DNA from 3 places in the Streptomyces sp. NBC_01314 genome. Region 1 is predicted to be linked to each of the others. Evidence: riboswitches for the same ligand, from Rfam matches in the RefSeq annotation. Region 1 holds a riboswitch; each other region holds the start of a gene.
What was found. A riboswitch is a leader RNA that binds a small molecule or an ion and turns the genes downstream of it on or off. The one in region 1 is predicted to bind thiamine pyrophosphate.
Positions count from the first base shown of each region.

Region 2: it holds a riboswitch for thiamine pyrophosphate, as region 1 does, so the genes downstream of both, OG622_RS15240 (thiamine ABC transporter substrate binding subunit) here and thiO (glycine oxidase ThiO) in region 1, are expected to answer to the same signal.
Region 3: it holds a riboswitch for thiamine pyrophosphate, as region 1 does, so the genes downstream of both, thiC (phosphomethylpyrimidine synthase ThiC) here and thiO (glycine oxidase ThiO) in region 1, are expected to answer to the same signal.

Region 1 covers NZ_CP108394.1:8,325,886-8,336,194, reverse strand. The annotation lists gene OG622_RS36615 (phytoene desaturase family protein) at 1-254, shown strand, start outside; gene OG622_RS36610 (hypothetical protein) at 288-1,271, opposite strand; gene metF (methylenetetrahydrofolate reductase [NAD(P)H]) at 1,328-2,251, opposite strand; gene thiE (thiamine phosphate synthase) at 2,363-3,007, opposite strand; gene OG622_RS36595 (Rv2175c family DNA-binding protein) at 3,135-3,500, opposite strand; gene OG622_RS36590 (NAD(P)/FAD-dependent oxidoreductase) at 3,608-4,837, opposite strand; gene OG622_RS36585 (hypothetical protein) at 4,895-5,278, opposite strand; TPP riboswitch at 5,331-5,442, shown strand; gene thiO (glycine oxidase ThiO) at 5,440-6,615, shown strand; gene thiS (sulfur carrier protein ThiS) at 6,630-6,830, shown strand; gene OG622_RS36570 (thiazole synthase) at 6,835-7,629, shown strand; gene pknB (Stk1 family PASTA domain-containing Ser/Thr kinase) at 7,792-9,708, shown strand; gene OG622_RS36560 (deoxyribonuclease IV) at 10,081-10,309, shown strand, end outside.
Region 2 covers NZ_CP108394.1:3,492,993-3,503,301, reverse strand. The annotation lists gene OG622_RS15260 (phosphatidate cytidylyltransferase) at 1-34, shown strand, start outside; gene OG622_RS15255 (hypothetical protein) at 226-669, shown strand; gene OG622_RS15250 (hypothetical protein) at 672-1,112, shown strand; gene rlmN (23S rRNA (adenine(2503)-C(2))-methyltransferase RlmN) at 1,240-2,346, shown strand; TPP riboswitch at 2,426-2,532, shown strand; gene OG622_RS15240 (thiamine ABC transporter substrate binding subunit) at 2,622-3,698, shown strand; gene OG622_RS15235 (ABC transporter permease) at 3,809-5,413, shown strand; gene OG622_RS15230 (ABC transporter ATP-binding protein) at 5,413-6,450, shown strand; gene OG622_RS15225 (maleylpyruvate isomerase family mycothiol-dependent enzyme) at 6,465-7,274, shown strand; gene OG622_RS15220 (LAETG motif-containing sortase-dependent surface protein) at 7,388-8,083, opposite strand; gene OG622_RS15215 (LOG family protein) at 8,277-9,401, opposite strand; gene OG622_RS15210 (VOC family protein) at 9,535-9,942, opposite strand; gene OG622_RS15205 (hypothetical protein) at 10,063-10,309, opposite strand, start outside.
Region 3 covers NZ_CP108394.1:5,728,888-5,739,196, reverse strand. The annotation lists gene hisC (histidinol-phosphate transaminase) at 1-438, opposite strand, end outside; gene OG622_RS25160 (LacI family DNA-binding transcriptional regulator) at 850-1,962, shown strand; gene OG622_RS25155 (metallophosphoesterase) at 2,162-3,256, shown strand; gene OG622_RS25150 (hypothetical protein) at 3,440-4,318, shown strand; gene OG622_RS25145 (VWA domain-containing protein) at 4,564-5,976, opposite strand; gene thiC (phosphomethylpyrimidine synthase ThiC) at 6,073-7,917, opposite strand; TPP riboswitch at 7,910-8,066, opposite strand; gene OG622_RS25135 (YibE/F family protein) at 8,138-9,592, shown strand; gene OG622_RS25130 (SsgA family sporulation/cell division regulator) at 9,623-10,060, opposite strand; gene OG622_RS25125 (IclR family transcriptional regulator) at 10,159-10,309, opposite strand, start outside.

The sequences.
Region 1 (10,309 bases):
TTCTCTGGCACGAGGTCCGCACCCCGGCCGACATCGCGCGGACGACCGGTGCGGAGGGGGGCGCGGTTCCGGCGCCGGCGCTCGCCGCGGCCGACGGCCGCCTGCTGCACCCGTCCAACACCACCGCGACACCGGGTCTGTTCACCGTCGGCGGCTGGTCCCACCCCGGCGGCGGCCTCCCGCACGCCGGGATGTCGGGCGCGCTGGTGGCCGGACTGATCGTGGAGGGACCGGACTTCCGCGGTTCACAGTGAGCCGCCGGGGCTCAGCGGGATTCCGGTGAGCCTTCAGAAACGGTACTGCTGCTCGTCGTAGCCGCTCTGGCCGTTGCCGCTCTGGCCGTTGCCGTTCTGGCCGTTGCCGTTCTGGCCGTTGCCGTTGCCCTGGTGCGGGTCCTGCTGGTCCGCCGGGAGGCCGGAGCCGAACGGGTCGAACGAGTCGTCGGTGTTGCGCTGCTGCGGGACCCAGACACCGCCGGGCGGGGTCTCGCCGCCGTAGCCGCCGTTGCCGTACTGGTCCTGGACGTAGCCCTGTTGACCGTATCCCTGCTGGCCGTAGGACTGGTCGTACGAGGCCGTGGCGTCGTACGTCTGCGTGCCGATGTACGGGTCGGAGTAGGCGGCGTACTGCTGCTGGTTCGGGTCGTAGCCGTAGCCCTGCTGGTCGTAGCCGTAGTAGGCGAAGGCCTCGTCCTGCGCGGACTGGTCGGCGGTCGCGTAGGGCTGGTCGGGGGCGCCGGCGTAGGCGTTGTCGTCGCGGTAGACGCCGTAGGTGTTGGTGTCGTCCGGCAGGGGCTCCGGGGAGTAGACGGCGGCCGCGGAGGGCGTGGACTGCGGGCGGACGAACACGTCGTCGTCGCGGTCGTCGTCGAGCGGGTCGCCGCCCTGGCGGTACGTTCCGGCCGCCGTGGACTCCAGGTCCATGACCTGCTGAGTCGAGTCCTGACGGTCGGGTTCGCCGCGCCGCCGCTTCTTGCCGGCCTTGGCCGGCCTGGCGCCGTCCTCGCCCTCATCGGAGCGCGGACGGACGGCCCAGCCGGCCTCGAAGCCGCGACGGAAGGAGAGGGTCACGTAGGTCTGCCCGGCCGCGAACCCGATCGCGCCCAGCGCGATGACGATCACGTTGGGGATCAGCACACCGAGGACGACGCAGAGGAAACCGGCGAAGGCGAGCAACCGCCAGCGCAGACGCGCCTTGTACTGCAGCAGCACCTCACCCAGCAGCCACAACGCGACGACACCGAACGCGATATAGAGGACCGTCCAGCCCATGTACGCCCCTCTCCCTGTGGCCGCTACGCAGTGTGTCGTACGCGAGTGCGACCGGTCTAGGCCCGTGGTGGATGGTGCGGGCCCAGGTTCTCGTAGATTTCCAGTGTCGCAGTGGAGTTGTTCAGGGTGATGAAGTGAAGTCCGGGGACTCCTTCGTCCAGCAGCCTCGCGCAGAACTCCGTGGCGAACTCGATGCCAATGGAGCGTACAGCGGCCGGATCGTCTTTGGCTGTGACGATCCGCTCTTTCAGGGCGTTCGGGATGGCGGCGTTGCTGAGTTGCGGCAACCGTTCCAGCATCTTCACGCTGGTGACGGGCATGACCTCGGGAATGACAGGGGTTTCGCAGCCGGCCTTCGCGACCGCGTCTCTCAGACGGAGGTACGACTCCGGGTGGAAGAACATCTGCGTGATCGCGTAGTCGGCGCCGGCTCGGCACTTGTCGACGAAGCGCGCCACGTCACTGTCCCAGTCCGGGGACCGCGGGTGCATCTCCGGGAAGGCCGCGACGCCCACGCAGAAGTCGCCCGACTCCTTGATGAGCCGGACGAGTTCGGCGGCGTACGTCAGTCCCTGCGGATGTGCGATCCACTCGGCCATGGGGTCGCCGGGCGGGTCGCCGCGGACCGCGAGCATGTTGCGGATCCCGGCGTCCGCGTACTGGCCGATGATGTTGCGCAGCTCGGCGATGGAGTGGCTGACCGCGGTGAGGTGGGCGACCGGGGTGAGGGTGGTGTCGGCGGCGATCTGCTCGGTCGCCTTCACCGTGCCGGCCCGGGTGGAGCCACCGGCGCCGTACGTCACGGAGACGAAGCTGGGGGCGACCGCCTCGATCCTGCGGAGGGCGTTCCACAGGTTCCGCTCGCCCTTCTCCGTCTTGGGCGCCCAGAACTCGAAGGAGTACGTGGTCCTGCCCGTGGCGAGCATGTCGCGCACGGTGCGTGCGTGATCAGTCCTGGTGGAAGCGGTTCCTAGGGCCATACCGGCAGGTTAGTCAGGTCACGGCCGTCACCCAACCAGAGCTGGGATATTTGTCCGCTTTGCCGACCTGTTGTCCACGCCTTGGACAGCCGCGGTCCGGGGGCGGGGCGGCTAGAGGCTGCGCAGGCGCTTGGTGAACTCCGCCGCGGCGGATCCGGGGTCGTCCGCCTCCGTGATCGCCCGCACGACGACGGCCCGGCGGGCGCCCGCCTCGACGACCTCGTCGAGGTTGCCGAGGTCGATGCCGCCGATGGCGAACCAGGGGCGGTCGGTGCCGAGGGCGGCGGTGTACCGCACGAGGTCCAGGCCGGGGGCGTGGCGGCCGGGCTTGGTGGGGGTGGGCCAGCAGGGGCCCGTGCAGAAGTAGTCCACGCCCTCCTGGACGGCCGCGGCGGCGGCCTCTGCCTCGGCGTGGGTGGAGCGGCCCATGAGGACGTCGGCTCCGAGGACGGCGCGGGCGGCGGGGACGGGGAGGTCGCCCTGTCCGAGGTGCAGCACATCCGCGCCGATGGCGTGGGCGACGTCCGCGCGGTCGTTGACGGCGAGCAGCCTGCCGTGCCGGCGGCAGGCGTCCGCGAAGACCTGGAGGTGCTCCAGCTCCTCGGCCGCCTCCATGCCCTTGTCGCGGAGCTGCACGATGTCCACGCCGGCGCCCAGGACCGCGTCCAGGAACTCCGGCAGGTCACCCTGGCGCTTACGGGCGTCCGTGCAGAGGTAGAGCCGGGCGTCGGCGAGCTGTGCGACGGCGTCGGGCATGCGTCGGTCCCCCGTTGGCGGTGCGTTGTCAGTGCGGCGTACGGGAGCCGAGGCCCGCGAGGGGCACGGCTCCCGTACGCCGCACAGGTGGCTGCGTCACTATTTTTCGGTGCTTCAGGTGTTTCGGTCAGACGGCGAGCGCCTGGGCACGGCGCTTCACCTCCGTGCCGCGATTCTCGCTCAGGGCCTGGGCCGGGGTGCCGGGCAGGCTCGGGTCCGGAGTGAAGAGCCACTCCAGCATCTCTTCGTCGGTGAAGCCGTCGTCCCTCAGCAGGGTCAGGGTGCCGGTCAGGCCCTTGACCACCTTGTCCTCGTCGATGAAGGCGGCGGGGACGTGCAGCGCGCGGTTCTCACCACGGCGTACGGCGATGAGCTGGCCTTCCTTCACCAGCTGCCGCACGCGGGTCACCTCGACGTCCAGCATTTCTGCGATGTCGGGGAGGTTCAGCCACGCGGGGACGAGAGCATCGATCTTTGCGTCAATCTCGGTCACGTCTCCAAGACTGCCATCTGGGACTGACAGTGGGTAGCCGGGCCGCCCCGACGAAAGCCGACAGGGGGTACGCGGAGCGCCGGACGGCGGGGAAACGCGCCCGCCCGCTACGCCGTCGCCGCCTTCAGGGGCCTGGCCGGGTCCTCCAGCAGCTCCGGGTTCATCGGCGTGCCCGCCTCGATCAGACGGCGGCCCTGGGCCAGGTCGCGGGGGCGGCCCACCGCCAGGAGGGCGACCAGTCGGTGCTCGCGGAGCCAGCAGACCGACCAGGCGGCGCCGGTGGGGTCGCCGCGCCGGACCATGGTGTCGGCGGAGGCGTGGTGGCCGGCGTACTGGACGAAGCGGCCGAACTGCTCGGACCAGAAGTAGGGGACGGGATCGTAGGCCTCGGGGGTCTCGCCGACGATGTTCGCGGCGACCGTGCGCGGGCCCTGGAGGGCGTTGTCCCAGTGGTGGACGAGGAGGCGCCGGCCGTACCTGCCCGAGGGGAAGGAGGCGCAGTCGCCGACGGCGTAGACGTCCGGTGCGGAGGCGCGCAGGTGGTCGTCGGCCACCACCTCGCCGTGTGCGCCGAGTTCGATGCCCGAGTCCTTCAGCCAGGCCGTCGCGGGGCGCGCGCCGATCCCCACGACGACCGCGTCGGCCGGCACCCGGGTGCCGTCGTCCAGGACCACCGTCCCGGGCTCGACGCGCTCCACGCGCGCGTGGGTGCGCAGGGTGGTCCCGCTGTCGGCGTACCAGGCGGTCATCGGCGCGGCCACCTCCGCCGGGAGCGCGCCCGCGAGCGGGCGGTCGGCCGCCTCGACGACCGTCACCGCGCAGCCCGCCTCGCGCGCGGCCGTGGCGAACTCGGCGCCGATCCAGCCCGCGCCCACGACCACGATGTCGTGCTGCCGGGCCAGCACGGGCCGCAGCCGCTCGGCGTCGTCCAGGGTCCGCAGCAGATGCACCCCGGGCACGCCCTCGGCGCCCGGCAGCCGGATCGGTTCCGCGCCGGTCGCGAGGACGAGGAGGTCGTACGGGACGGGCCCGGCGGCCGTGTCGAGTTCGTGGTCGGCGAAGCGCAGGCCCGACACCTCGCGGCCCAGCCGGAGTTCGATGCCGAGCGCCTCGAAGTCGACGTCGAAGGCGGAGCCCTCGGCCTTGCCGAGCAGCACGGCCTTGGAGAGCGGCGGCCGGTCGTACGGCTGGTGCGGCTCGGCGCCGATCAGCGTCACATCGCCGGTGAAGCCCTTCTCACGCAGGGCGACCGCGGTCTGCACGCCGGCCATGCCCGCGCCCACGACGACCACGCGCCGCGCCGGCGTTCCGCCCCTGTGCTGCGTCTGCTCGCTCACCCGGTCACCATAGACAACTGACATTCGGTCAGTCAGGGAGCCGGGTGGACCCGCCGTTCAGCGGGTGGGTCGACGGTCGCTCTCCGTCGGCCGGCCCGCGGTCTCGTCGATCTGCTCCACCACGCTCGTACCGCTGCCCGGCCGCGACTCCCACTCCCAGGTCTCCTCCAGCCGGACCCGCCCGTCGGCCAGCTCGACCACCAGGGACCGGCAGTGCCCGGACGCGGTGGTCCCGTCGGTCTTCAGCTGTACGTACCGGAAGTCCAGCCGGTCCCCCACGCGCGTGCCCACGAGGTGACCGCGCACGACGTCACCGCCCGCGTACTCGGCCCAGATCTCGCCGTCCCCCTCGTGGTACGCGAACCGGGTGCGGGTGCCCACCTGACCTGGGGCCTGGTCCGCGACCGGGGCGAGGACGAGACCGTCGAGCGAGCGGACCATGAGCGGAGGCTCCCTTACTGGGACGAACGGCGAGGGCTAAGGTGGGCCAACGTAGAGCACTCGCGGGAGCCCGGACGCACCGGGCTGAGAGGGAGGCTGGCGGCCTCCGACCGTACGAACCTGATCCGGGTCATGCCGGCGAAGGGAGGGGCTGGACGCCCATGTCGCGTACGCACACGTCAGACGTCCTCGTCGTGGGGGGCGGAATCATCGGGCTCGTCACGGCGTGGCGGGCCGCGCGGCGCGGTTTCGCCACGGCCGTGGTCGATCCCGCGCCCGGCGGCGGGGCCGCGCAGGTGGCGGCCGGGATGCTCGCCGCGGTCACCGAACTGCACTACGGCGAGCAGACGCTGCTGGGGCTCAACCTGGAGTCCGCGCGCCGCTACCCGGACTTCGCGGCCGAGCTGACGGAGGCGACCGGCCTCGACCTCGGCTACCGCCGCTCGGGCACCCTGGCCGTCGCGCTCGACGCCGACGACCGCGCCCACTTGCGCGAACTGCACGCCCTGCAGCGCCGGTCGGGCCTGGACTCGGAGTGGCTGAGCGGCCGCGACTGCCGCCGTCTGGAGCCGATGCTCGCGCCGGGCGTGCGCGGCGGACTGCGGGTCGACGGGGACCACCAGATCGACCCGAGGCGGCTCTCCAGGGCCCTCGTCGCGGCCTGCGAGCGCGCCGGCGTCATATTCCACCGGAGCTGGGCCGAGGAGCTGTCGGTGGTCCGGGAGCGGGCCGCAGGGGTCCGGGCCGGTGACGGTGACCGGCTGTCCGCCGGGCAGGTCGTCCTCGCCGCGGGCAGCCTCAGCGGGCGGCTCGCCGGGGTCCCGGACGACGTGCTGCCCCCGGTGCGACCGGTGAAGGGGCAGGTGCTGCGGCTGACCGTGCCGAAGCAGTACGCGCCCTTCCTGAGCCGTACCGTGCGGGCCGTGGTGCGCGGCAGCCATGTCTACCTGGTGCCGCGCGCGAACGGCGAACTGGTCGTCGGCGCGACCAGCGAGGAGCAGGGCTGGGACACCACGGTGACCGCGGGCGGGGTGTACGAACTGCTGCGGGACGCCCATGAACTCGTCCCCGGGATCACCGAACTCCCGCTCACCGAGACCCGCGCGGGCCTGCGCCCGGCCTCCCCCGACAACGCGCCGCTCCTCGGCCCCTCCGGGCTCGACGGCCTGGTCCTCGCGACCGGCCACCACCGCAACGGGGTGCTCCTCACCCCGGTCACCGGCGATGTGCTGGCCCATGTGCTGACCACCGGTGAACTGCCGGAGGAGGCCCGCGCCTTCACACCCTTGCGGTTCCGCGCCGGCGCGGCCCGTGAACTCCTGGAGCAGCCCGTATGAGCGCCACCGGGACACTGACCGTCCTCGTCAACGGGGAGCGTCGGCAGATCGCTCCGGGCACGGCCCTCGACGCGCTCGTGCGGACGCTCGCCCCGTCGCCCGCCGGTGTCGCCGCCGCGCTCAACGAAACCGTCGTCCCGCGCGCGCGGTGGACGACCACCGCCCTCGCCGAGGGGGACCGCGTCGAGGTCCTCACAGCCGTCCAAGGAGGCTGATCCCATGGCAGACGACCCCTTCGTCCTCGGCGGTACGACGTACTCGTCCCGTCTGATCATGGGCACCGGCGGGGCGCCGAGCCTCGACGTCCTGGAGCGCGCGCTGGTGGCCTCCGGCACGGAGCTGACGACGGTCGCGATGCGCCGCGTGAACGCGTCCGTGCACGGCTCGGTCCTGTCCGTGCTCGACAGGCTCGGCATCCGGGTGCTGCCCAACACGGCCGGCTGCTTCACGGCGGGCGAGGCCGTGCTGACGGCCCGCCTCGCGCGCGAGGCGCTCGGTACGTCCCTGGTCAAGCTGGAGGTCATCGCCGACGAGCGCACGCTGCTTCCCGATCCGATCGAACTGCTCGACGCGGCCGAGACGCTCGTCGACGACGGTTTCACCGTGCTGCCGTACACGAACGACGATCCCGTGCTCGCGCGCAAACTGGAGGACGTGGGCTGTGCCGCGATCATGCCGCTCGGATCGCCCATCGGGTCCGGGCTCGGCATCCGCAACCCGCACAACTTCCAGCTGATCGTGGAGCACGCGCGCGTGCCGGTGATTCTCGACGCGGGTGCCGGTACGGCGTCGGACGTCGCTCTCGCGATGGAGCTGGGGTGCGCCGGGGTCATGCTCGCCTCCGCCGTGACCCGGGCCCAGGAGCCGGTCCTCATGGCCGAGGGCATGCGGCACGCGGTCGAGGCGGGGCGGCTGGCGTACCGGGCGGGCCGCATCCCCCGTCGGCACTTCGCGGAGGCGTCGTCGCCGGGCGAGGGGCTGGCGCGGCTGGATCCGGAGCGCCCCGCGTTCTGAGTCGGATCTCACGCCACCCGCCCCCCACTCGAACAGCCGAACGAGTTTCGCCGCGCGCCCGCCTGTCACAGCCCTGCGCTCCGGGTCACAGCTCTGCTGCAGTACGTCTCCGGTACCACGCGACTTATGGGCCTGTCGGCGGCGGCTCGTACACTCACCTGCGTGGACACGACCCTTCAGGACCCGCTTGTCGGCCATGTGCTCGACGGCCGGTATCGAGTCGAGGCGCGGATCGCGGTCGGCGGCATGGCCACGGTCTACCGGACCGTGGACACCCGCCTCGACCGTGTGCTCGCGCTCAAGGTGATGCATCCGACGCTGGCCGCGGACCGGACGTTCGTCGAGCGGTTCATCCGTGAGGCCAAGTCAGTGGCACGGCTGTCCCACCCGAACGTGGTGGGGGTCTACGACCAGGGCACCGACGGCCCGTACGTCTATCTCGCGATGGAGTACGTCGCCGGCTGCACCCTCCGTGACGTGCTGCGCGACCGCGGGGCGCTGCAGCCCCGCGCGGCGCTGGACATCCTGGAGCCGGTGCTCGCCGCGCTCGGCGCCGCGCACCGCGCCGGGTTCGTGCACCGGGACATGAAGCCGGAGAACGTGCTGATAGGGGACGACGGCCGGGTCAAGGTCGCCGACTTCGGGCTCGTACGGGCCGTGGACACCGTCACCAGCACCACCGGCACCGTCCTCGGCACCGTCTCCTACCTCGCCCCCGAGCAGCTGGAGCACGGCACCACCGACACCCGTGTCGACGTGTACGCGTGCGGCGTGACGCTCTACGAGATGCTCACCGGCGGCAAGCCGCACGGCGGGGAGTCCCCCGCGCAGGTGCTGTACCACGCGCTGCACGACGACGTGCCGCCGCCGTCGGCCGTCGTGCCGGGGCTGCCGTACGAGCTGGACGCGCTGGTCGCCTCGGCGACCGCGCGCAATCCGGAGCTGCGGCCGTACGACGCCGTCGCGCTGCTCGCGCAGACGCTGGACGCGCGGGCGGGGCTGAGCGACGAGCAGCTGGACGCGGTGCCGCCACAGGCGACAGCCGCGGGCCATGACAACGCGGACGACCGGACGAGCGTGATCCCGCGCTCGCTGTCCGTGTCGCGGTCGGTGGCGCCGGAACCCGACCTCCACAACCGTACGAGCCGGTTCGAGTCGCCTCCGCCGCCACCCCGGCGCCCGCGCAACGCCCCGGCGCCCCGCCGCGGGCTGCTGGCGGTCGTCGTCGCGGTACTGCTCGTCCTCGGTGTGGGTGGGGGCGTCTGGTACATCAACTCGGGCCAGTTCACACAGGTCCCGGCCGTGCTGCAGCAGAGCCGGGCGGACGCCACGAAGCGGCTGCAGGGCGCCGGGCTGGACGTCGACGTCGAGCAGGCGTTCAGCGACACCGTGAAGCGCGGCAGGGTGATCAGCACCGACCCGGCGCCCGGGGAGCGGATCCGGGACAACGACATCGTGACGATAACGATCTCCAAGGGCCCGGAGACCGTGAAGGTGCCCGACCTGAAGGGGAACCGGCTGGACGCGGCGAAGGGCCAGCTGAAGGACGACGGGCTCGAACCGGGGCTGGTGACAAGGGAGTTCAGCGACGAGGTCATCCGGGGACAGGTGATCGGCACCGAACCGGGCTCCGGCACCGAGATCTCCTCGGGCTCCGCCGTCAGGATCGTGGTCAGCCGGGGCGCCCCGGTGGAGGTGCCCGAGCTGTCCGGTTCCTCGGTCGACGACGCCACCGCCCAGCTGAAGGAGGCCGGCCTCAAGGTGAAGACCGCCTCGAAGCAGGTCAACTCCGAGTTCGACAAGGGGCTCGTGGCCGAGCAGTCGCCGGGCGCGGGCAAGCAGGTCGGCGAGGGCGACACCGTCACCCTGACGATCTCCAAGGGCCCCGTGATGGTCGAGGTCCCGGACGTCGTGGGCGACAGCGTCGACGAGGCGACCCGGAAGCTGCGGGACGCCGGCTTCGAGGTCGAGGAGGACCGGGGCATCCTCGGATTCTTCGCCGACGAGGTGAAGGGCCAGTCGGTGGACGGCGGCGACACGGCGGCCAAGGGATCGAAGATCACGATTGAGATCGGCTGACCGACGCCGGGCCGGACCGGCCGTTCGGGATCATCCGCCGGGCCGGACCGGGGCCGGCCGGACCGGGGCCGGCCGGACCGGGGCCGGCCGGACCGGGGCCGGCCGGACCGGGGCCGGCCGGACCGGGGCCGGCCGGACCGGGGCCGGCCGGACCGGGGCCGGCCGGACCGGGGCCGGCCGGTTGGGATCGGCCGGCCGCCGGGGCCGACAGAGGTGGTCGGCCGTGCGGGAGTCACAGGCAGCAGAAGTGTCCGGACGAAAGTTGCGGGAAGCAGACCCGTCCGGACGGAAGTTACCCGGAGCAGGGGCGTCCGGGCGGCAGCCGTCGAAGCTGCCGGTCGGGCGCCGCGGGTCGCATGACACCCTGGTGCCGTGAGCACTCAGCAGTCCTCCGGCCTCTCCGGCCCGCCCTCCAGCCTCCCCGGCCCGTCCCGGAACCCCGTCGGCGGGCATATCCCCGTCGCCGGTGGTCTGAACTCCGTAGGGCTGACGTACGCCCGTGAGCTCAGGGCCGAGACGGTCCAGGTCTTCGTCGCCAATCCGCGCGGCTGGGCGACTCCGGTCGGGAACCCCCGGCAGGACGAGGAGTTCCGGGCGGCCT
Region 2 (10,309 bases), 4.8 Mb from region 1:
GCTGCTGCTGGTGCTGTTCGTGGGCTCCGGCTGACCCGACTGATCGAGATCATGCACGTCGCTGACGTGCCGTTTCGCCGATGAGGCCCGCTGTCCGAGAGGACAGCGGGCCTCATTCGTGTCCGGATTCACTGCGTCCGGAAATGATCTCAAAGTCTTGGCCTGAGTGTTGCAATATGTGCTGGTCCGCAAGATCAAGTGCAGAAAACAACGGGAGGAGCACAGATGAGGACACGTGTGAAGGCCAGAGCGGGAGCGTTCGCGGGGGCGCTGGCCGTCGTGGCCACCACGATGGTGGCCGGAGCCGGTCCGGCGGCCGCTGAGGACAGCTTCAGCTTCACCTACACCGACATCACCGGTTCCAAGGACTACGTCATCGCCGTCAACAACAACACCTGGAGCGAGACCGCGGGTCACGCCATCTGGCGGGCCGATCCGAGCGGCGGCTCCACCGGTGACACACTGGTCGCCGATGACATCCTGCCGGACGGCTACGGGATCGAGGCCCACCTCAGCGACGGCCGTATCGCGACGACGCGCGGGCACAGCGCCAACTACTCCGACGAGACCTCGGGCAACCTCACCGAGGGCACCACGTGGTCGATGTGGGTGTGCGTGGTGAAGGGCTCCTTCTCCAAGTGCTCCTCGAAGATCGGCGTCAAGGCCTGATCGTGAGCACACCAATGAAGGCGCGGCTCGGCGCGCTCGCGGCAACTCTGGCCGTCGCGACCACGACAGTGATCGGCGGGGCGGGTACGGCGGCGGCGGCCGACAGTTTCAGCTTCGGTTACGTGACGAACACCTCGGGCGACGCCTTCATCAGCGTCAGGAACAACTCCTGGGGCGAGGCGGCGGGGAACGCCATGTGGCAGAAGGACCCCAGCGGCAGTGAACCGGGTGACGCCCTGAGCGCCTATGACGTCCTCGCGGACGGCTACGGGATCGAGGTCCATCTCAGCACCGGCAGGGTTGCGACCACCCGTGGCCACGGCTCCCCCTACTCCGTGACGGTCACGGGCAACCTGCCCGAGGACACGGGGTACACGATGTGGGTGTGCGTGGTGAAGGGCGACTTCTCGAAGTGCTCGGAGAAGTACACGGTGCGCTCCTGACCTGAACGTCGTGCCTGCGGCCCACCACGGGCCGCAGGCACGTCTGCCTCGGGTGGTACGGATGGCAAGGCGGACCGGTGCTCGGCGCGCTGGGCCACTCCCGTTGATCTGCGACACTGGTACGGCTATGCCTAAGCCCGGAGAACTCACATTCGTCGCCCCCCGCGGAGCCAAGAAGCCGCCGCGGCATCTTGCCGATCTCACGCCTGTGGAGCGTAAGGAGGCTGTTGCCGCGATCGGGGAGAAGCCGTTTCGCGCCAAGCAGCTGTCGCAGCACTACTTCGCGCGGTACGCGCACGACCCGGAACAGTGGACCGACATCCCCGCGGGTGCGCGCGCGAAGCTTCAGGATGCGCTGCTTCCGGAGCTGATGACGGTCGTGCGGCATCTGTCGGCCGACCAGGAGACGACGCGTAAGACGCTGTGGCGACTGTTCGACGGGACGCTCGTCGAGTCGGTGCTGATGCGGTACCCGGACCGGGTCACCATGTGCATCAGTTCGCAGGCCGGATGCGGGATGAACTGTCCCTTCTGTGCCACCGGGCAGGCCGGGCTCGACCGGAATCTTTCCACCGCCGAGATCGTCCACCAGATCGTCGACGGGATGCGGGCGCTCAGGGACGGCGAGATTCCCGGTGGGCCGGCGCGGCTCTCCAACATCGTCTTCATGGGGATGGGCGAGCCGCTCGCCAACTACAACCGGGTCGTCGGCGCCATTCGCCGGCTGACCGATCCGGAGCCGGACGGGCTCGGGCTCTCGCAGCGCGGGATCACCGTGTCCACGGTCGGGCTGGTGCCCGCGATCCACCGGTTCTCGGACGAAGGGTTCAAGTGTCGGCTCGCCATCTCGCTGCACGCCCCGGACGACGAACTGCGCGACACGCTCGTCCCCGTGAACACGCGGTGGAAGGTGCGCGAGGTCATGGACGCCGGGTGGGAGTACGCGGCCAGGTCCGGGCGTCGGCTGTCCATCGAGTACGCGCTGATCCGGGACATCAACGACCAGGCGTGGCGCGGTGACCGGCTGGGCCGGCTGCTCAAGGGCAAGCCGGTGCATGTGAACCTGATTCCGCTGAACCCGACTCCGGGGTCCAAGTGGACCGCTTCCCGGCCCGAGGACGAGAAGGCGTTCGTCGACGCCATCGCCGCCCATGGGGTGCCGGTGACCGTCCGGGACACCCGGGGCCAGGAGATCGACGGGGCGTGCGGGCAGCTGGCGGCCACCGAGAGGTAGGACCGGAGACAGGGCCCCCTGGCCACCGGTAGGAGTCGGAATCAGGCCACGGGGTACTCTGACCTTCGTACACATCTTCATATTCCGACAGGGGAGCGCCACAGCGCTGAGAGTGCGGCAAGCGGCCGCAGACCCTCTGAACCTCGCCCAGGTCATTCTGGGTAGGAAGTTCGGTCATCACTCAAGCTGTTGCGCCCTGCCCGGGAGCCTTCGGAAATCTCCGACGATCCCGGGCAGGGCCGCGTCTCTTCCTGGTCACCCCCAGGAGGAATCCAGTGCAGATCAGATCGTTCGTCGCCGCGGCTGTCGGCCTCGGGCTCGTCACGCTGTCCGCGTGCGGTTCCTCGTCCGACGACACAGGGTCGGGCGCTTCCAAGACCGTCACCCTCGTCAGCCACGGCTCCTTCGCCTACTCCAAGGACGTGCTGAAGGCGTTCGAGAAGGAGTCGGGGTACAAGGTCAAGGTCCTCAAGAGCGGGGACGCGGGGCAGGCCGTCAACCAGGCGATCCTGACCAAGGGCAACCCCCAGGGCGACGTCTTCTTCGGTGTCGACAACACGCTGCTGTCCCGCGCGCTCGACAACGGCCTCTTCCAGCCGTACGAGGCGAAGGGGCTCGACAAGGTCGGCGCCGAGTACCAGTTGGACAAGGACGAGCACCGGGTCACTCCCATCGACTCCGGTGACATCTGCGTCAACTACGACAAGGCGTACTTCAGCAAGAACAAGATCGAGCCGCCGCAGTCGTTCGACGATCTCGTCAAGCCCGAGTACAAGGACCTGCTCGTCACGGAGAACGCGTCCACCTCCTCACCGGGGCTCGGATTCGTCCTCGGTACGGCCGCGCGGTACGGGGACGACGGGTGGGAGGGCTACTGGGACAAGCTCAAGGCCAACGGTGTGAAGGTCGTCAACGGCTGGGAGCAGGCGTACTACCAGGAGTTCTCCGGGTCGACGGACGGCAAGAAGGCCGGGGGTGACCGGCCGCTCGTCGTGTCGTACGCCTCCTCGCCGCCCGCCGAGGTCGTCTACGCGGACCCGAAGCCGAAGACCGCGCCCACCGGGGTCGCGACCGGCACCTGCTTCCGGCAGATCGAGTTCGCGGGGCTGCTGAGCAACGCGAAGAACGCCGAGGGCGGCAAGGCGCTGATCGACTTCCTGATCTCGAAGAGGTTCCAGGAGGACATGCCGCTCAACATGTTCGTGTACCCCGTGGTCGAGGGGGCGTCCGTGCCCGCCGAGTTCACCGAGTACGGGCCCGCGGCGAAGGACCCGGCGACCATGGCGCCCGAGAAGATCGCCGAGAACCGTGACCAGTGGGTCAAGTCGTGGGCCTCGCTCGTACTGAAGTGACCGAGGAAGCCGAGGCGGCCGAGGAAGCTGAGGCGGCCAAGGAGGTCGTGGCCGTACCGCGTCGACCTCGCGGGCCGCGTCGGCGGGGGAGCGCGGCGCGGCTCTGGCTCATGGTGCTGCCCGTCGCGTTCTTCGGGGTGTTCTTCGCCTACCCCGTCGCCGCGATCGTCGTGCGGGGGCTGAAGGGCGACGGGACCTGGCACCTCGGGCGGATCGCGGATGTGGTGGGGGACCCCGGCATCCGGCATGTGCTGTGGTTCACCACCTGGCAGGCACTCGTCTCGACCGCGCTCACGCTGCTGATCGCGCTCCCTGGCGCGTATGTGTTCGCGCGCTTCGATTTCAGGGGCAAGGACATCCTGCGGGCGGTGGCGACCGTGCCGTTCGTGCTGCCGACCGTGGTCGTCGGTACGGCGTTCCTGGCGCTGGTCGGGCGCGGCGGACTCTTCGACGAACTGTGGGGCGTACGCCTGGACACCACGGTCTGGGCGATCCTGCTCGCGCATGTGTTCTTCAACTACGCGGTCGTCGTACGGACCGTCGGCGGGCTGTGGGCGCAGCTCGACCCGGGGCAGGAGGAGGCCGCGCGGATGCTGGGGGCGTCGCCGCTCTCGGCCTGGCGGAAAGTCACGCTTCCGGCGCTCGCACCCGCCGTGGCCGCCGCCGCGTTGATGGTCTTCCTCTTCACCTTCACCTCCTTCGGGGTGGTGCAGATCCTCGGCGGGCCGACCTTCTCGACGCTCGAAGTGGAGATCTACCGGCAGACCTCGGAGATCTTCGACCTCGCGACGGCCGCCGTGCTGACGCTCGTGCAGTTCGTCGCGGTCGGGGTCATCCTCGCCGTGCACGCGTGGACCGTACGGCGACGGGAGACCGCCCTGCGGCTGGTGGACGCGTCGCTCACCTCCCGACGACCGCGTGGGGCGGGGCAGTGGGCACTGCTGGGCGGGGTCCTCGCCACCGTCGTCGTGCTGATCCTGCTGCCGCTGGGCGTGCTGGTGGAGCGGTCGCTCGACGCGCCGGGGTCCGCGTTCGGCTACTACGAGGCGCTGACCGGCGACGACAGTGGGATCTTCCTGGTGGCACCGATCGAGGCGGTCGGGAACTCGCTCACGTACGCGCTCGCCGCGACCGTCATCGCCCTGTTGATCGGCGGGCTCGCCGCCGCCGCGCTCACCCGGCGTGCCGGCCGTCTCGTCCGTGGTTTCGACGCGTTGCTCATGCTGCCGCTCGGGGTGTCCGCGGTGACCGTCGGCTTCGGGTTCCTGATCGCGCTGGACGAGCCGCCTCTCGACCTGCGGTCCTCCTGGATCCTGGTGCCGCTCGCCCAGGCCCTGGTCGGCGTCCCCTTCGTCGTACGGATCATGCTGCCCGTGCTGCGCGCGGTGGACGAGCGGCTGCGGGAGGCGGCGGCCGTGCTCGGGGCGTCGCCGTGGCGGGTGTGGCGGGAGGTCGATCTGCCGATGGTGCGACGGGCGCTGCTGATCGCGGCCGGGTTCGCCTTCGCCGTGTCGCTCGGTGAGTTCGGGGCGACCGTGTTCATCGCTCGGGCCGACAACCCGACGCTCCCGGTCGCCGTGGCACAGCTCCTCGGTCGTCCCGGTGACCTCAACTACGGCCAGGCCATGGCCCTTTCGACGATTCTGATGGTGGTGTGCGCGGTGGCCCTGCTGGTGCTGGAGCGCCTCCGTACCGATCGTACGGGGGAGTTCTGATGTTGCTCGGGCTTGAGAACGCGACCGTGCGGTTCGACGGACGGCCCGTGCTCGACGCGGTCGATCTGGAGGTCGCGGAGCACGAGATCGTGTGTGTGCTGGGGCCGAGCGGCAGCGGCAAGTCGACGCTGCTGCGGGTCGTCGCGGGGCTCCAACCGCTCGACGGCGGACGGGTGTTGTTGGATGGGCGGGACCAGCGGGGTGTGCCCGCCCATAAGCGCGGTGTGGGCCTGATGTTCCAGGACCACCAGCTCTTCCCGCAGCGGGACGTGGCCGGCAACGTCGCCTTCGGTCCCCGCATGCATGGCGCGGCGAAGGATGAACGAGCCGTACGCGTAAGGGAGTTGCTGGAGCTGGTCGGGCTCCCCGGAGCGGCTCGGCGGCGGGTCGGGGAGCTGTCCGGCGGTGAGCAGCAGCGGGTCGCGCTGGCCCGGGCCCTCGCCCCCCGCCCCCGGCTGCTGATGCTCGACGAGCCCCTCGGCCAGCTGGACCGGTCGTTGCGGGAGCGACTGGTCGTCGAACTCCGGGAGCTGTTCGGAGAGTTGGGGACGACCGTGCTGGCTGTCACGCACGACCAGGGTGAGGCCTTCGCGCTGGCCGACCGGGTCGTGGTGATGCGGGACGGGCGGATCGCCCAGTCCGGCACGCCTCTTGAGGTGTGGCAGCGGCCGGTGGACGAGTTCGTGGCCCGGTTCCTCGGCTTCGACAACGTGGTCGAGGCGACGGTGACCGGGGCGGTCGCGGACACGGCGTGGGGCAAGGTGCCGGTGCCGGAGGGCTCGCCGCAGGGGGCGTGCGCGCTGCTCGTCCGGCCCGCCGGTGTGCGGCTGGTCGACCCGGCCGACGGGTCGCTGCGCTGCACCGTGGCCGCGCGCACCTTCCGGGGCACCCATGTCGCCGTGCACCTCCAGCCCGGGGACGCGCCGCGCCTGGAGGCGGCGTGCGCGCTGCGGGACGCTCCGGAGCCGGGAGAGCGGGTCGGCGTGAGCTTCGACGCGGCCGAAATCGTCGTGCTGGGAGCCGGTCCGGCCGCATAAGGTGCGGCATGGCGATGCGTTCGCAAGAACCCCGGGCCCGGCACGACCGCTACTGCGCCGAGATCGAGCTGCGGGTGCGGCGGTTGCGGGGCATCGTGACCTCCGGCGCCGATCTGTCGGTGACCGTGCCGACCTGTCCCGACTGGTCACTGGAGCAGCTCGTACGCCACACCGGCGGCGCCCTGCGCTGGGTCGAACTGAACGTACGGACCCGGTCGGAGAATGAGGTGCCCGAGCCGGACGTCCCGCTGTACGAGGGCCCGGAGAAACAGGGGGACCCGGCCGCGCCGGACGCCTGGCTCGCGGAGACCGGCGAGATGATCGTGGACACGCTGCGTGAGGCGGGGCCCGAGGCGCCGGTGTGGTCGTGGGGCTGGGAGCGCAGCGCGGGGTTCTGGGCTCGCCGGATGGCGCATGAGCAGGTCGTCCATGGCGCCGATGCGGCTCTCACCGTCGGGCGGCCGGTCGAGGTGGCGCCGGAGATCGCCGCCGACGCGATCGACGAGTGGCTGGAGATCGTCGAGTTCTTCCAGCGGACCATGCCGCACGACGAGGCGGCCGAACTGCGCGGCCCGGGGCGCGGTATCCATCTCCACGCGACGGATACCGATACCGAACTGAACGCCGAGTGGCTCGTCGAGCTGACCGAGGACGTCGTGCGCCGGCGGCGCGGCCACGAGAAGGCGACCGTGGCGCTGCGCGGCCCCCTCACCGAGGTGCTGCTCGCTTTCCACCGCCGACTCCCCCCGAACGGTGGGCGGTTGGAGGTGCTGGGCGATCGCGAGCTGCTGGACTTCTGGCTGGAGCGGGCGACGTTCCGGTGAGCGCGGGACCATACCCCGCGGTCCGGGCGAGACGGGACCGGCCGCCTTCCCCGGACGAGCGTGGGGCCCGTACCCCTCGGTGAGAGGTACGGGCCCCAGCCCTGTGGAACGGGTCAGCGTGTGGAGGCCCCACGCCGCCGCATGCTGTAGTACACGGCACCGGCGCCGAGGGCGACCAGGGCCGCCGCGGCCCCGGCGATCGGGCCGGTGTTGGAGTCCCCACCGGTCTCGGCGAGGTTGGAGTCGCCCTCGGGGGACGGGGCGTTGTTGTTGTTCGAGCCCGCGGGCGTGGTGTCTTCGGGAGCGGACGGTGTGGGGGACGTCCTGGTCTCGGACGGCACGTCCTTGTCCTTGTCGTCCGCGGGCTTCCCCGGCTTCTTCGAGGCGGCCGGCGGGGTGTCCGCCTCCGTCTCGCAGGCCTCGGCGGGGGCGATCAGGTTCGGCTTGATGTCGTCGTCGACGTAGTTCTCCGCCGTGACGTGTACGCGGTACTCGGCGTTCGGCTCCCAGTCCTCCTCGAAGGTGACGGTGACACCGTCGGCGGTGGCGTTCTCGATCGTCCTGCTGCCGACCTGACGCAGGTCGGCCCCGTTGTTCTCCAGGTAGACGGTGATCTCGGCCTTGACGCCCAGGGGGTCCACGTCGGTCACACGGATGACGCCCTTGTCACCGTCGCACTCGGCGACGGCGGAGAAGTCCTTGATGCTGCAGGCCATGGCGTTGCCCGCGGCGCCGAACACGAGTGCGGCGGACGCGAAAGCAACACCGACATAGCGCGAAGTTCGCGCGGTACGCGGAGATATGGACACTTTTGCCCTTCACGGGAAGCACAGGGGAGTGGGGGTGACGGAGGGCCGCCGGAAGAGCGGCTTCCCCATGTGCCTCACAGGTTTATAAGGGCGCCATAAGTACTGTCAATCCGAAGAAGTGTTTGAGCGGTTGCCTTTGCCCGCTGATGGCCCGTCCGAGGGTTTGACGCGTGGTCAGCGACGGGCGGAATTCTCACTCCCCGAGCCGTGCCAAGGCCTCCGGGGCCTCCTCGATCCGGTCCACCAGCGCGATCCGGGCCTCCATCGAACGGCCCCGGGCCAGCGACCGGAGCAGCGGCCAGGTCGGCAGGGTCTCCGTCCAGTGGACGCGGTCCACGAGGACCATGGGGGTCGGTTCGCCGCGCGACTCGTAGTAGTTGGGGGTCGCGTTGTCGAAGATCTCCTGGACGGTTCCGGCCGCGCCCGGCAGGAAGACTATGCCGCTGTCGCAGCGGGCGAGGAGTCCGTCCTCGCGAGTGGCGTTGGCGAAGTACTTGGCGATGTGCGAGGCGAACGGGTTCGGCGGCTCATGGCCGTAGAACCAGGTGGGGATGCCGACGGAGGCGCCGCCCTTCGGCCAGCGGGTGCGCACCTCGAAGGCTGCCCCCGCCCACTCGGTGATCGAGGGCGTGAACTTCGGTGCCTTCGCCAGAAGTCGCAGTGACTCGGCGAGCATCCCGTCGTCGTACGGGGCCGAGTAGGCGCCCAGGTTCGCCGCCTCCATCGCGCCCGGACCGCCGCCGGTGGCGACGGTGAGACCAGAGCGGGCCAGGGTGCGGCCGAGACGGGCGGCGCCCTCGTACGCCTCCGTGCCGCGTGCCATCGCGTGGCCGCCCATCACGCCCACCACCCGTGCGCCGGAGAGGAGTTCGTCGAGGGCGTCCGAGACGGAGTCGTCGTGGATGGCGCGCAGCATGGAGGCGTGGACGTCCCGGTCGGCCTTGGTCCGCTGGAACCAGGCGTACGCGAGGGCGTCGGGTGTCGCCTCGTAACCGCCGTCCGACAGGGACGCGAAGAGTTCATCGGGGGAGTAGAGCAGGCCGCGGTACGGATCGAAGGGCAGGCCGGGGACGGGCGGGAAGACCAGGGCGCCGTCCGCGCGGATCTTCGCCGCGGCCTCCTCGCGCATCGGGCAGCCGAGGAAGACGGCTCCGGCCGTGCCGGTGGCGAGCAGTTCGCGCGTACGGTCCGTCAGGTCGACTGCCTGGACCCGGAATCCGGAGAGGGTGCCACGTGCCGAGACGATCGCGTCGAACTCCTCGATCGTCTCGATCTCGTGGTCGTCGTGGTGGGCCGCGTGGGCGGGCATCGTCTGCACCCGCCCATGCTAGGGCGCTCCGCCGGGTCGGGCCGGGCGCCTATGGGGTGGGGGGCGACTGTGCGTGAGCCGGTGCGGGTGGGCAGGTGGTTGCTCGCGCAGTTCCCCGCGCGCCCCTTATGGGGCGCGTGCCTCAGCCTTCGATGGCGGCCGGGTCCATCCACACGACCTCCCAGGTGTGGCCGTCGAGGTCGTCGAAGGCGCGGCCGTACATGAAGTCCATCTCCTGGGTCTTCTCCGAGGCCGTGCCGCCGGCGGCGACTGCCTTCTCGACCAGCTCGTCGACCTTCGCGCGGCTCTCCGCGCTCAGACAGAGCATCACCTCGCTGGTCTTCGTGGCGTCCGCGATCTCCTTCTTCGTGAAGGACGAGTAGAACGGCTTGGTGAGCAGCATCGCCACGATGGTGTCGCTGATCACGACGGAGGCCGCGTTCTCGTCGCTGAACTGGGGGTTGAGCGCGTACCCGAGCTCCGTGAAGAACTTCTTCGAGGCGTCGAGGTCGTTCACGGGCAGGTTCACGAAGATCATCTGCTGGTACATGGCGAGGTCTCTCCCGTTCGGTTTCGGTCCGTTCGAAGGGGTAGACCGGGGACTCCCGTGAAACTCATCGCCGGTCCGGGACTTCTTTCGTACGAGTTTCCGGCGCCCAGGGGGCGCGTGTCAGGCGGCCAGTGGCAGCGCCGCCAGCTGCGCGACCGTCCAGGTCAGCGGGCCGAACACGGCGAGCAGCGCGCCCGCGCGGAGCAGGGCCGCCTGCAGGGGCAGGGTGCCGGGCGCCCCCATCCGCAGCAGGGCGGCCGTGGTGTCCGCGTGCGCCTGCCGGGCCTCGACGGCGGCCGTCGCGAGGGTGAGCACGGCACAGCCGGTCACCACGAGTGCGCCCAGCAGGGTGAGCGGACCGACCGTG
Region 3 (10,309 bases), 2.6 Mb from region 1:
CGCCATCGCGTCCAGGTCGTGCACATCGCCCGGCGTCAACGGCACCTTCACGGACGTGGCCCCGCTGACCTGCGTGATGATCGGGTACGCCTCGAACGACCGCCAGGCGTAGATCACCTCGTCGCCGGGGCCCGAGGTGGCCTGCAGCAGCTGCTGGGCGACGCCGACCGAGCCGGTGCCCGTGGCCAGGTCCGTGACCGGCACCCCGAAGCGGTCCGCGAGCTCGCTCATCAGCCCCGTGCACGCCATGTCCGGATACCGGTTGAAGGACGCGGCCGACGCCGTCACGCTCTCCAGCACACCGGGCAGCGGCGGATAGGGGTTCTCGTTGGAGGACAGCTTGTACGCCACCGGGCCGCCCGCCGCGGCCGGCTTGCCGGGCTTGTAGGTGGGAATACCCTCCAGCTCGGCTCGCAGCTTGGGGCTCGTCTCGCTCACCGCAGTCCTCCTCGTCGACGTAATGCTTCTCACCTTATGAGGATTCGGCGCCCCTGCGAATGGCCTGTGGACAACCGCGTCCACCCGTGACCACACCTCTGCCGTCCCACCCACCTCACGGGCATCAGCGCACGAAGGGGTACGAACCAGGGGGCGCGCCGCTTGCGGGCTCACGCGCCGGTGGCTCACGCCGTGGCGCGCATCACCCGTGCAGGTGAGTTGAGACCTCTTCGAAACATCAGCTACTTGGCAGGCCCATGCGCGTCGACAAGTCACGTACTAGCATTAAATCGTTCAACTCCCTTGCATTGCAAGGAAATTGGCCCTTGCTGACCATGCAAAAACGTGCCTGTCAACGAGTGCATATGCGTCCGCACTACCCCACCGCATGAGCCCTACTATCGGCTCGCCATGACAGCAGCAGGGAAGCACCAGGTGAGCCGCGCGGAAACTCCCCGCAGAGGCAGCCGGTCGGGCCGGGCGGGCATCCGGGACGTAGCCGCCGCCGCCGGAGTCTCCATCACGACCGTTTCCGACGCCCTCAACGGCAAGGGTCGGCTCCCGGACGCCACCCGACGCCATGTACGCGAGGTCGCCGACCGACTTGGCTACCGCCCCTCGGCGGCGGCCCGAACCCTCAGAACCGGCAAGTCCGGCCTCATCGGCCTGACCGTGACCACCTACGGGGATGAACCTTTCACCTTCACCGAGTTCGCGTACTTCGCGGAAATGGCGCGGGCCGCCACCTCGGCCGCGCTGGCCCGGGGCTACGCCCTGGTCATCCTCCCCGCGACCTCGCGGCACGACGTGTGGTCGAACGTCGCCCTGGACGGCACCGTGGTCATCGACCCCTCCGACCACGACCCGGTCGTCAGCGAACTGGTCCGCCAGGGCTTACCGGTGGTCTCCGACGGCCGCCCGGCCGGCTCGCTGCCGGTCACCGCATGGGTCGACAACGACCACGAGGCCGCCGTCCTCGGCATCCTCGACCACCTGGCCGGCGCGGGCGCCCGCCGGATCGGACTCCTCACGGGCACGACGACGGACACGTACACGCGTCTCTCCACCACCGCATACCTGCGTTGGTGCGAGCGCGTGGGCCAGGATCCGGTGTACGAGGCCTATCCCGCGCACGATCCGTGCGCAGGCGCCCTCGCCGCCGACCGGCTGCTGGCCCGGCCGGACCGCCCGGACGCGGTCTACGGCCTCTTCGACCCGAACGGCACCGATCTGCTGGCCGCCGCCCGGCGGTACGGTCTGCGCGTCCCCGAGGACCTGCTGCTCGTCTGCTGCAGCGAGTCCACCGTGTACGCGACCACCGAGCCGCCGATCACCACGCTCTCGCTCAAGCCGCGCCGGATCGGCACGGCCGTGGTCCAGCTCCTCATCGACGCCATCGAGGGGGTCGAATCGGACCAACCGGTCGAGCAGGTGATACCGACGGAGCTGATCGTGCGGACCTCGTCCGAGCGGCGTTCACCGCGTACGACGGTCAGTCCGCCACGATCACCTGAAGAGGGTTGACGTCCGAACTGAGGATCCGAACGGGAATTGGGTGGGGAGAGCCCCGCCCAATTCGGGAGAAAACCGCGGTGAACTGGGGCCCTGCGCCATTTCACCACCCCTGGGTCATCACATGGCGCGATCCGCATTCCTATGATGGGCGCACACACCGCGGGCCGCTGCGACCAGGCAGTCCGATGCGGTGCAGACGCGGGCGATGGTGGTGGAGGGGTCGATGACTCAGGGGGCCGGTCAGGGACCCGAGGTGCGGACGCCGACGGTGCGCGATTTCCGCGTGCCCGCGTACGTCCACGAGGCCGGTCCGTACGGACACACCACGGACCCCGGTGAGGCCTCCAGGCCCGCCGAGGAACCCGAGGGCTACCCGGAGGGGTACACCCCGACCCAGCGGGACCTGCCGGTGATCAACCGGGGCGACACACTTCAGGTCGTGATCGACCCGGAGGCCGCGGCGGCCGAGCAGTCCTCCGCCCGACCGGGGCCGCTCTTCGTCGTCGGGGACGTCCACGGTTACCTCGACGAGCTCCTCACCGCACTCCGTGAGAAGGGCCTCGTCGACGACGCGGGCAACTGGTCGGCGGGCACCGCCCGGCTCTGGTTCCTCGGTGACTTCACCGACCGGGGTCCGGACGGCATCGGTGTCATCGACCTCGTGATGCGGCTGTCCGCCGAGGCGGCCGCCGCCGGCGGCTACTGCAAGGCCCTCATGGGCAACCACGAGCTGCTGCTGCTCGGCGCCAAGCGGTTCGGCGACACCCCCGTCAACTCCGGCGCGGGCACCGCCACCTTCCAGGCCGCCTGGCTCCTCAACGGCGGCCAGAAGACCGACATGGACCGCCTCCAGGACCACCACCTCCAGTGGATGGCCCGCCTGGATGCCATGGAGGAGGTCGACGGCCACCTCCTGGTGCACTCCGACACCACCGCCTACCGCGACTACGGCGACTCCATCGAGGCGGTCAACGACACCGTCCGCGAAACGATCACACGCAACGACGCGGACGAGGTCTGGGACCTCTTCCGCAAGTTCACCCGGCGCTTCTCCTTCCGCGACGAGGGCGGCGCCGATGCCGTGCGCTCGCTGCTGGAGACCTATGGCGGCACCCGCATCGTCCATGGCCACAGCCCCATTCCGTACCTCCTGGGCGAGGTCGGCTCGGAGGAAGGCGAGGACGGCACGGGCCCCTCGGTCAACGGCCCGTACACCTATGCGGAAGGTTTGGCCGTCGCCATGGACGGCGGCGTGACCATGGCCGGAAAGCTGCTGGTCCAGGAACTTCCCCTGCGTAACTGAGCCCTCAACGGGCAGGCGTCACCGTCGGAAGACTTCGCTGGCCAGGGGCCAATTTATTCAAACCCCCTGTCACGGCCTGCCGTCACCGCTCTACCATCGGCTTTATCCGTAGCAGGCTCCCCTCCGTTTCTGCCCGACGGCTCGTCAGCATGCCGAGTCACAAGCCCTACGGAGCATCGGGGGATGCACATGAACAGCGTTCCGCAGCACCTGCTCAGTGAGGACCGCCAGGAGTACGAGCGGATCCTCGGCGAGGTGCTGCGCTCCGCACCACACCGCCCGGAATTCGCCGCCGGCCTCCAGCGGCTCAACCCCGAACAGCTGCGCACCATGGCCCTCAACGCCACAGCGATCATCACGGCCGCCGCAGCGACCGAATACCAGTACTACGTAAAGGTCCGCGACGAATTCCGCAGCCCGTCGCCGGCCACCGCACCCGCCCACGAGGGGACGGCGTCCGGCTCCAGCGAACCGGACGGCACCGCCGTCGGACTCGCGGCCTCCGTGGGCGAGTTCACCGAGGCGGCCGGCGCGGGTGCCGGTGCCATCGCCGCGGTGCTCGCCCCCGTCCTCGCCGGAACCGCCGCCGTGCTCTTCCTGCTCGTGGGCTACGTCATGAAGGTGCTCGACCCCGAGCGGGCGATCGCCGAGACCCTTCTCACCACTGGTTGGGTCTTCGGCGCGGTCACCGCGGCGGCGATCCTGGTGGCCGCGGTCGGCCTCCTCCTGACCGCCCTGCGCAACAACGCCACCGCCCTCCTGGACGACGGGGTCCGCAACGAGCTGAACGAGGAGGTGACCCGGGCCAGGGAAGCCTGGCGCGAAACCCTCCTGGAGCGCGGCATCCTGCCGTTCCTCCGCGAGGCCCTCGCCAACCCGGGCCCGGCGTTGCTGAGCGAGCCGGACCGGCCGGCCCCGCCCAGCCGCATGCCGCACCTCGGCTACAACCGCCCGAGCTTCAGCAGCAACCCGGACAGCGGCAGCTCACGCTCCCGCCCCAGCTACAGCAGTCCGGACTTCTCCAGCCCGGACTTCGGCGGGCCGGAACACCAGCCCGAGTGACGCCAGGGTTCCGGCCGCCGCCCGGAACCCACAGGGCTGAGACGGCCACCCGGGACGCCCCGGGACCGGCCCCACGGCACCGCCCACCCGCGGCAGCGGGCTCTCCCGGCAACTGGCCGGAAGAGCGCCGCTCGTCGCGCGGACAGCGGCAGCCGCGACCGCACCACGTCCACCACCCTCGCCACCAACGCGTCTCGGTCCGCCATCGGCAGACCACCTGCCCGAGATGGCCCGGAAGCATCTGATCAAAGGATGCCCGCCTGGCCGGCGGCAGCCACCCAGCTCGGGAATTCGGACAGGAGCCGGTCGTACAGCTCCTGGTCGGGGATTGCGCCGATGTCGTCCACAGCGAAAAATCCGACATTGTCGACGCGACGGCCAGGCAGGGTGTCGAAGCGTTCCAGCACTCCGTAGTCGGATCGCCCCAGTCCCACGAACTGCCAGAAGATCGGCTCCTCGACAGCATCCCGCAGCTCTTGCTCGATCAGGTCGTTGCGATGGATACCGCCGTCGGAAAAGAACAGCACGAAAGTGGGGTCAGCGGCGGGATTTTCCCGGACGTATGTGCGGACTTGGGCGATCGCCTTCTGTTCTTCGTTCTGGATGCCAACCATCCGCATATCGACCTGGCCGGCTTGCAGTCCTTTGCCTGGCTTCTTGCTGCGGCGGAAGAGGCTGATCTGTCCCACCCGGACGTGCAGTCGCAGCCATTCGGGAAGGTCCCCGAGTCGCAGGTCGGGCAATCGTGCCGCATTCGAAGCGAACGTCCAGGCTTGCATATGACCGTCATCGTCCAGCTGCGCGGCGACCGCCGCCATGCGCTCCACGACATCGGCGACGACGCCCTTGGAGTAGAGGAGGGACATGGATCCGGAGGCGTCCAGAACCAGAACGACCCGCGCGGTGATGCCGGCCGCTCCATGCTTTCTGAGGCTGACCGCCACCTGCTCCTTGCGCAGCGACAGACGCTTGCGCATGTCGACGGGCAGCTGTTCCTCGTCCTTGCTGAGCCGCGGGCCGACCGGTGCCGCGGCTGGGGCGGGCGGTGCGGCTGGGACAGGCAGTGCGGCTGGGACAGGCGGTGCGGGGACACAGGTCGAGGGGAACGCTGACGGGTCCGAGGGCGCATCGTCAACGGTGATGCCGAAATCGGAGGCCAGTCCAGCGAGCCCGGAGGCATAACCCTGACCGACTGCGCGGAACTTCCACTGCCCCGCCCGTAGATACAGCTCGCCGCCGATGAACGCGGTCTCCGTCCCAGCCTCCATGTGAAACCGCGCGATCTCGGTCTGTGTCGCGGCGTCCAGCAGCCTCAGGGTCAGCCCAGGCACCTGCCCGAACGTTCCGCCATCGGCCGACGCACACAGCACGACCCGCTCGACAGTGGGCTCGAGCGAGTGCAGATCCACCTCGACCGTGTCGGTCAGAACACCACCGGCACTCCGCTTTCCCAGGTGGACCACAGCATTCGAAGCATGCTGCGGCTGGTTGTAGAAGACGAAGTCACCGTCGTCGCGAACACGTCCGACACCGGTGAGCAGCAACGCCGAGGCGTCGACATCGGGTGTGCCGACTCCTCCGGACCACGTCAGTTCAACGCGCACCGTGGGAAATTCGACGGGAAGGTTGGCGCCCTTGCTCAGTGCTCTCGCTGTCATGGGGGCAGTCTGCCCGCCGAGAGAGCGGGAGGGCAGACCTGCTGAGGTCTTCAAGGGTGCGATGCCCCGAAGCACCAAGGCATCGCACCCCGATTCTCATTCCGCCAGCGGCAGATACACCCGGTTCCCGCTCTCCGCGAATTCCTTCGACTTCTGGAGCATCCCCTCAGCGATCTCCTTCTGCGAAGCCCCCTCGGCCGCCGCACCGCCGAACCGCTCTGCGATGCTCTGGCTGATCTTCATCGAGCAGAACTTCGGGCCGCACATGGAACAGAAGTGGGCCGTCTTGGCAGGCTCCGCCGGGAGCGTCTCGTCGTGGAACTCACGGGCCGTTTCGGGGTCGAGGGCCAGATTGAACTGGTCCTCCCAGCGGAACTCGAAGCGGGCGTCCGACAACGCGTCGTCCCACTCCTGTGCGCCCGGATGCCCCTTGGCGAGGTCCGCCGCGTGGGCCGCGATCTTGTAGGTGATGACGCCGGTCTTCACGTCGTCGCGATTGGGCAGTCCCAAGTGCTCCTTGGGCGTGACGTAGCAGAGCATCGCAGTGCCCCACCACGCGATCATCGCGGCGCCTATGCCCGAGGTGATGTGGTCGTACGCCGGTGCGACGTCGGTGGTCAGCGGGCCGAGCGTATAGAACGGAGCCTCATCGCAGATCTCCTGCTGCAGGTCGATGTTCTCCTTGATCTTGTGCATCGGGACATGTCCCGGGCCCTCGATCATGGTCTGTACGTGAAAACTCTTGGCGATCGTGTTGAGTTCCCCGAGCGTGCGCAGCTCCGCGAACTGCGCCTTGTCGTTGGCGTCCGCGATGGAGCCCGGCCGAAGTCCGTCGCCGAGGGAGTACGTGACGTCGTAGGCGGCGAGGACCTCGCACAGTTCCTCGAAGTTCTCGTAGAGGAACGACTCCTTGTGATGCGCCAGGCACCAGGCCGCCATGATCGAGCCGCCGCGCGAGACGATGCCGGTCTTGCGGTTCGCGGTGAGCGGCACATACGCGAGGCGCACGCCCGCGTGGACCGTCATGTAGTCCACACCCTGTTCAGCCTGTTCGATGACCGTGTCCTTGTAGATCTCCCAGGTCAGCTCCTCGGCCTTGCCGTCGACCTTCTCCAGCGCCTGGTAGAGCGGCACCGTGCCGATGGGGACGGGGGAGTTGCGCAGCACCCACTCGCGGGTGGTGTGGATGTTCCGGCCGGTGGAAAGGTCCATGACCGTGTCGGCGCCCCAGCGGGTCGCCCAGGTCATCTTCTCGACCTCCTCCTCGATGGAGGAGGTGACCGCGGAGTTGCCGATGTTGGCGTTGACCTTCACCAGGAACCGCTTGCCGATGATCATCGGCTCGGTCTCCGGATGGTTGACGTTCGCCGGCAGTACGGCCCTGCCTGCGGCGATCTCCTCGCGGACGACCTCCGGCGAAACGTTCTCCCGTACGGCCACGTACTCCATCTCGGGGGTGATCTCCCCACGTCGTGCGTACGCGAGCTGGGTCACCGCCCGGCCGTCACGACTGCGACGCGGCAGGCGTGGCCGGCCCGGGAACACCGCGTCGAGGTTGCGCAGTCCGCCACGCGGCGAGGTGTGCTTGATCCCGTCGTCCTCGGGGCGGACTGGACGACCCGCGTACTCCTCGGTGTCTCCCCGGGCGACGATCCAGTTCTCGCGAAGGGGGAGCAGTCCCCGCCTGACATCGGTCTCCGCTGTCGGATCGGTGTACGGGCCGGAAGTGTCGTACAGGGTGACGGACTGCCCGTTGGTGAGGTGCACCTGGCGGACCGGCACCCGCAGATCGGGGCGCGAGCCCTCGATGTACGACTTGTGCCAGCCGATGGACTTCCCGGCCTCCAGGGGCTGTTCGCCCTGGTTCCTTTCGCCCTCGGACGGGACAGATGTCCCGTCCGCCTGGCTGGAGGCAGGCGTGCGTGTGTCCTCGATGGTCATGAGACCTACTCCCTACGCCGGCATTACCCGGTAACAGGTTCAGCGGTCGACGCAGCGATTTCCGCCCGACGATGTTCCACGTGAAACATCGCGTCTGCGGAGGTCAACGCCCTCTCAGCCCGGTGCTCCGAGCTCCCGCGTGTGCAAAGGTGCCTCCACGCTAGCGGCAGATGTGGCGCGGTGAACAGTGGGCATCGCTCGTTCTTGCGATGATCGGTCGGTGACCACGACGCAGCAGCCCCCGCCTCCACCCCCCGAGCCGCCCCATGGCCATGGTCCCGGAAACGGCCACGGGCATGGGTCCGACGGTGGCCCCGGCTACGGTTCCGGCGGCCACGGCTCCGGAGGCGGCGAAGGCCCGTCCTCCGGTGGCGGCCACGGGCATTCCCACAGCCACAGCCACGGCCCCGCCGCGCCCGTTTCGCAGCACCTGCGCAAGGTCATCGCAGCGGTGCTGATCCCCTTCGCGACCGCGGTCGTCGTGGGCCTCGTCGTGCTCTGGCCCGGCGGCGCCCCGGCGCACGAGCGCACCGGCGTGGGCTTCGACCGGCAGACACAGCAGGCCACCGTCACCAAGGTCGACGAGGTCGACTGCTCGTCGGTGAACGCCTCGGGCGGCACCCCGACCGGCGACACGTCCACCGCCGAGGGCTCGTCCGCCCAACAGCAGGCCAACGGCACCTGCAAAAAGGCCACGATCCGGGTGGAGACCGGCGACGACAAGGGCCGTACGTTCACTGAGATCGTGCAGCCGGACCAGTCACGGCAGTTGGAGCAGGGCCAGGAGGTCGTGGTCGCGTACGAACCCGCCGCGCCCAAGGACCTGCAGTACTCGGTCACCGATGTGAACCGGAAGTTCCCGATGGCGCTGCTCGCCGGGATCTTCGCGCTCGCCGTCGTGGTGGTGGGCCGGATGCGCGGTGTCATGGCCCTGGTGGCGCTGGCCATCAGCTTCATGGTGCTGACCCTCTTCATCCTGCCAGCCATCCTGCAGGGCTCGAATCCGCTGGTGGTCGCGGTGATCGGAGCGAGCGCCATCATGCTGATCGCCCTCTACATGTGTCACGGGCTCTCGGCCCGAACATCCGTGGCGGTGATCGGCACCCTGATCTCACTGCTGCTGATCGGCCTGTTGGGCTCGGGATTCATCGGCTGGGCCTATCTGACCGGCAACACGGACGACAACACCGGTCTGATCCACGGGCTGTACCCGACGATCGATATGAGCGGTCTGCTGCTCGCGGGCGTCATCATCGGTTCGCTCGGTGTGCTCGACGACGTGACGGTCACACAGACGTCGGCGGTCTGGGAACTGCACGAGGCCAATCCGGCGATGGGCTGGCGAGGTCTGTACCGCGCGGGCATTCGGATCGGCAGGGACCACATCGCGTCGGTGGTCAACACCCTCGTCCTCGCCTACGCCGGTGCCGCGCTACCCCTGCTACTCCTCTTCTCGATCGCGCAGAGCAGCGTCGGCACGGTCGCCAACAGCGAGCTCGTCGCCGAGGAGATCGTGCGCACGCTCGTCGGCTCGATCGGCCTGGTGGCCTCGGTCCCGGTGACCACCGTGCTGGCCGCCCTGGTCGTCTCGGCCGACCGCCCGGGGGCCCCGGAACCGGCGGCGGCCGTGCCCGCTCCGGCCCGTGGGGGGAGGGGCCGCCGCCGCAAGCGCTGAAGCGTTACGGCACCCTGGCGCCGTAACGGTTCACCCCGCGCTCTGTTCCTCCGCCAGGATGCGGTCCAGAGCCTCGTCGAGCAGCGTGTCGAAGTCGGCGAGGGAACGCTCCTGCCCCAGCGGCACGAGCTTGTCCGTACGGTCCAGGAAGGCCACCAGCGGCGCCGTGCCGACCCGGAACATCGCCTGGTCGGTGCCCACCTGAAGCCGGATCAGGACCTCGCCGAACGTCTCCGGATCGGCGGGTGCGATGTGGACGTCCCCGTCCCCGCACGGCCGTCCCACGCCGTCGATGAGCAGCTCCCGCCCGAAGGCCCAGGTCACCGGAGCATCGCCCGGTAGGTGGAAGGTCAGCCGCACGGCATAGGGATCACAGGTCTCATAACGCAGCTCCACCGGGATGCGGAAGGAAAGCTCCTCCGAGACGAGGAAGCTCATCATGACCTCTGCCTGTACCGACTCGCGCATCGCCTACCCCGCCGTGTTCGTCGACTGGCCAGGAATCGTCCGCCTGACACCTCTGGAAGTTTGCTGAAAGTACACGAGAGATCACAAGGAGTGATTTTTCAGATGCTGATAGAGATGGCGAGTGTTCCTAGCAGCTTTCCGATCTCGGTCTGCATCTGACGGGCCACCGGCAGCAGCCGGTCCGCCTGGTGCGAGGGCAGCGAGATGGCGAGAGCCCCGGCGGTCGTCCCCGCCGTGATGGGAATCGCG